2 regions of the Lysobacter zhanggongensis genome follow, and region 2 is predicted to be linked to the other one. Evidence: riboswitches for the same ligand, from Rfam matches in the RefSeq annotation. Region 2 holds a riboswitch; the other holds the start of a gene.
The links. Region 2 has a riboswitch for cobalamin ahead of ACKVMH_RS04440 (ribonucleoside-diphosphate reductase subunit alpha). Riboswitches for the same ligand answer to the same signal wherever they lie in the genome.

Region 1 (2,386 bases), on a different contig from region 2:
TACGCCGAGCTCGCCGCGCAGGCCCGCGCGCTGCTGTCCGGCGAATCCGACCGCATCGCCAACGCCGCCAACCTGTCGGCGCTGGTCTACCACGCACTGCCGGACCTCAACTGGGTCGGCTTCTACTTCTTCGACGGCCGGGAGCTCGTCGTCGGGCCGTTCCAGGGGCAGCCGGCGTGCGTGCGGATCCCGCTCGACAAGGGCGTTTGCGGCGCCGCCGCCAGTAGCCGCCAGACCCAGCGCGTGGCCGACGTGGACGCCTTCCCGGGCCACATCGCCTGCGATTCGGCGTCGCGTTCGGAAGTGGTGGTGCCACTGGTGCACGGCGACAGCCTGGTCGGCGTGTTCGATATCGACAGCCCGCGCACCAGTCGCTTCGACGAGGAGGACCAGCGCGGCATGGAAGCACTGGCCCGGGTCTACCTGGAGTCGCTCGCATGAACGAGGCCGCCAAGCTGCGCAACATCGGGCCCAAGTCGGCCGCCTGGCTGCGCCAGGTCGGTCTGCGCACGCGCGAGGACATCGCCGAGGCCGGGCCGGTGGAAGCCTTCATGCGGGTCAAGCGCGCGGGCTTCAAACCCACCCTCAACCTGCTGTACGCGATCGAAGGCGCCCTGCAGGACTGCCATTGGCAGGAAGTACCCGATGCCCGCCGGACCGAGCTGGTGAGCGCGGCGGAAGCTGCGATCGCCGGCTTGCCGGCGCCGCGTCACAAGCCACCGGCGGGGCCGGTACGCACCACCGTGCTGACCGCCGACACGGTGCCCGAGCGCCCGGACGAGGCGTAACGACCATCCCCGGCCCGCACCCGCTCCGATCGCGTACACTGCCCGCGCTTCGAGGTGACCCGGCGGCGTCCTGCCGGCGGGTTGAAACGGGAAGCCGGTGACGTCGGGTGCACAGCACCCGGACCATTCCGGCACTGCCCCCGCAACGGTAAGCGAGTGGATCCGCGCAGGCGGGTCCGGCCAAGGCTCACCGCCACTGTGCAATCGCATGGGAAGGCGCCACGGCTGTGTCGAACGACACCCTCGCGAGTCCGGAGACCGGCCGCGGAGCTGACTGGTTGCGATGCGGCGGGCATGGCGGCGGCGACGTCGGCGCCTGTCCGCCCTCCGAGTCCGTTCGACCACCCTCTCCACGCGACTTCCCGATACTGCACGGTCGATGCCGGGGACGGCCGCCGTGCGCCTGGAGACCTATCGAATGCGATTCCGCCTTGCCCCGCTCGCCGCCGCCGTGGCGCTGCTCATCCCGGCCCTGTCGGCCGCCCCCGCCCATGCCGAGGCCGCGGCGCCACCGCAGGCGAAGGACCTGGACGAAGTGGTCGTCACCGCCACCCGCACCCTGCTCGATGTCGACGCCGTGCTTGCGCCGGTGGAGGTGATCGACCGCGAAGCGATCGAGCGCAGCCAGGCTCGTTCGCTGCCGGACCTGCTCGCCGGCCGCGCCGGCGTATCGCTGGCCAACCAGGGCGGCACCGGCAAGCTGACCACGCTGTTCCTGCGGGGCGCGGAGTCGGACCACATCGTGGTGCTGGTCGACGGCATCCGCGTGGGCTCGCCGACCTCCGGCCTGGTGTCGTTGCAGAACCTGCCGGTCGCGCTGATCGAGCGGATCGAGATTGTCCGCGGGCCGCGCTCAAGCCTGTACGGCAGCGAGGCGATCGGCGGGGTGATCCAGATCTTTACCCGCCGCGACGCCGCCGGCTGGACGCCGCGCATGCACATCGGTGGCGGCAGCCACGGCGCGCACGAGTACGGCGTCGGCTTCGCCGGCCGCGAAGGGCGTGCCTGGTTCGGCGCCGACTACGCGTTCCAGCGCACCGAGGGATTCAACGCCTGCGACGTCGCCGAGCCGACCCCGTTCTCGGGCGGGTGCTTCATCAGCAATCCCGAACCCGACCTCGACGGCTACGTCCAGCACGCGCTCTCGTTGCGTACGGGCATCGACCTGGGCCAATGGCAACTGTCGGCCCAGGGGCTGCGCAGCGAGGGTGAGAACGACTTCGACGGCGACTACAGCAACCGTTCCGAGACCCTGCAGCAGGTGGTCGGCGGCAGCGTGCGCTGGCGACCATCCGACACCGCCCAGTTCAAGCTCACGGCCGGCCGCAACGTCGATGCCTCCGACCAGTTCAACCACGGCACCTACATCGGCTTCTTCGACACCGACCGCGACAGCGCCGGCCTGCAGGGCGACTTCGGCCTGGCCCGCGACCACCTGCTCAGCGTGGGCGTGGACTGGGTGCGCGACCGTGTCGACGGCGACACCGTGTACGTCACCGACGAGCGCGACAACCGCGCCGCCTTCGCCCAGTACCAGGCGCGCGCGGGGCGCCATGGCCTGCAGGCGGCGGTGCGCCGCGACGACAACGAGCAGTTCG
Region 2 (2,386 bases):
GATGGCCAGCAGCGGCCGCGCCGGCTCGTCGAGCGCCTTGCCCAGCGCATCCAGTTCGGCCATCAGCAGCGGCCCGCCGGCGGCAACGGCCGCGTGGCGGATCACGCCGTGGGTGGACGCCTGCGCGCGGTGGGCGGTGCCGAAAGCGTCCATGACGAACACGTCGCACAGTGCCGCGTAAGCCTTCGCCAGCGCCTCATCGTCCTTCTTCTCGCCGACGTTGACCCGGCAGTTCTCCAGCAACACAAGCTGGCCCGGTTCGACCGGCACGCCGCCGACCCAGTCGCGCACCAGCGGCACCTCGATGCCGAGCAACTCGGACAGCCGCGCCGCCACCGGCGCCAGCGAGTCCTCCGGGCGCCACTCGCCTTCGGTCGGACGGCCGCGGTGCGACATCACCATCACCGCCGCGCCCTTTTCCAGCGCCAGCTTGAGCGTCGGCAGGGCCGCGGTGATGCGCTGCTCCGAGGTGATCCGGCCGTTTGCGTCGATCGGCACGTTCAGGTCCTCGCGGATGAGGACGCGCTTGCCGGAGAGGTCGAGGTCGGTCATGCGGAGGATGGTCATGGTCGCTTCCGTGAGGTGGGTGCGCGTCGGGGAATGGACGGCGGTCAGCCGCCTATTGTCGGCGGGGGGGCATGGTGGGGCAAACCGGGGTGCACTCCTGGTGTGTTGTGGCGAGATGGTGTTCGCGGGGGGCGGGGGCGGGGGCGCGGTGTTGCCGCAAGTCGCTCCCCGATACTCGCTTGGTTGCGACAACACCGCGCCCCCGCCTTCGGATTCATCGCGACCGGAAGAGCAAGAGCAGACGCGTCGCCCGTGTTGGGGGCAATGCCGAAGCCTCAAGCACTGCCCTCGCTTGTTTTCACAAGCGCCCGTGTTCTTCCCAGGCGGCTGCCGGGTGGCCTGGACACCAAGCGAGTATCGGGGAGCGACTGTCCAGGCCACCCGGCAGCCGCCCCTCCGATCCATCCGCCCTTATGTCTGACCGGCCTAAACACCACAACATTTAGCGTTGACAAGCTCCGGTAACCCGATATGTTGTGCATCGTCGGTGTCGCCCTCGCAGGCGGCTGAAAAGGGAAGCCGGTCCAGACCTCGTGTCGACTCCGGCGCTGCCCCGCAGCGGTAGTGGAAACGAACCTCGCCATTGCACTGGGGCCCCGGCCCCGGGAAGCGGCGAACAGTAGGAGGACGGCTCGCCGTCCGCGTCCAGAGCCCGAAGACCTGCCGACAGCCGCGCGAAGCACACCGCGCGGTCACCGGCCAGGGAGTCTTCGGGGGAAGACGGTCGGTGTCGTGCGCTGGCCATCGGGCCGCTGCCGCCCGTCCGGACCGGCCACGACACCCCGTCCATCCGAACCACTCCAGCCCGCGGGGGCTTGGCCGCTCCGGTGCGCCGTCCGGCGCCGGCGCTGCGTGCCTCCGTGCGTCGCCCTCGAGGGAAGGGTGGCGAACCGTGCGCCATGCACCGGAGTCCACCCATGAGCACCGCCCCCGACACCGCGACCGAACCCGTCGTGCCCGATACCGTCGTCCGCGTCACCGCCACCCTGCCCGCCTCTCCCGCCCTCATCCTCACCCCACCCGCCGCCACGCTCGGGATGGGCGTGACCAAGCGCAACGGCGCGCACGAGCCGGTCGACCTCAACAAGATCGTCCGTGCGATCGGCCGCTGCTGCGAAGGCTTGCACGCCGTCGACCCGATGCGCGTCGCCACACGCACCATCTCGGGCCTGTATGACGGGGCCACGACCCGCGAGCTCGATGAACTGTCGATCCGCACCGCCGCACTGCTGACCGCCGAGGAACCCGAATACGGCCGCCTCGCCGCGCGCCTGCTGGCCGGCGTGATCGAAAAGGAAGTCGCCGCGATCGACATCAATGCGTTCTCGCAGTCGGTCCAGCGTGGGCACGAACTCGGGCTGATCAACGCGCGCCTGGTCGGCTTCGTCCAGGCCAATGCGCGCAAGCTCAATGACGCGATCGACGACAGCCTCAACCATCGCTTCGATTACTTCGGCATCCGCACCCTGTACGACCGCTACTTGCTGCGCCACCCGACAGCGCGCACGGTGATCGAAACCCCGCAGCAGTTCTTCCTGCGTGTCGCCTGTGCGCTCAGCGAGGACGTGCCGGAGGCGTTGGCGCTGTACCGGCGCATGGCGCAGCTGGACTACCTCCCGTCGTCGCCGACGCTGTTCAACGCCGGCACCACGCATGAGCAGTTGTCGTCGTGTTTCCTGCTCGACTCACCCGAGGACTCGCTGGAGGGCATCTACCAGCGCTACATGGATGTCGCGAAGCTGAGCAAGTTCAGCGGCGGCATCGGCCTGAGCTACACCCGCATCCGCTCGCGCGGCTCGCTGATCCGTTCGACCAATGG

Region 1: another riboswitch for cobalamin. It lies ahead of btuB (TonB-dependent vitamin B12 receptor); the one in region 2 lies ahead of ACKVMH_RS04440 (ribonucleoside-diphosphate reductase subunit alpha).

What each region holds. Positions count from the first base shown of each region.
Region 1 covers NZ_JBJXHK010000053.1:9,202-11,587, forward strand. Annotated here, with positions in the region: gene ACKVMH_RS09685 (GAF domain-containing protein) at 1-441, shown strand, start outside; gene ACKVMH_RS09690 (TfoX/Sxy family protein) at 438-788, shown strand; cobalamin riboswitch at 824-1,069, shown strand; gene btuB (TonB-dependent vitamin B12 receptor) at 1,207-2,386, shown strand, end outside.
Region 2 covers NZ_JBJXHK010000015.1:24,280-26,665, forward strand. Annotated here, with positions in the region: gene ACKVMH_RS04435 (phosphoglycerate kinase) at 1-567, opposite strand, end outside; cobalamin riboswitch at 1,036-1,250, shown strand; gene ACKVMH_RS04440 (ribonucleoside-diphosphate reductase subunit alpha) at 1,605-2,386, shown strand, end outside.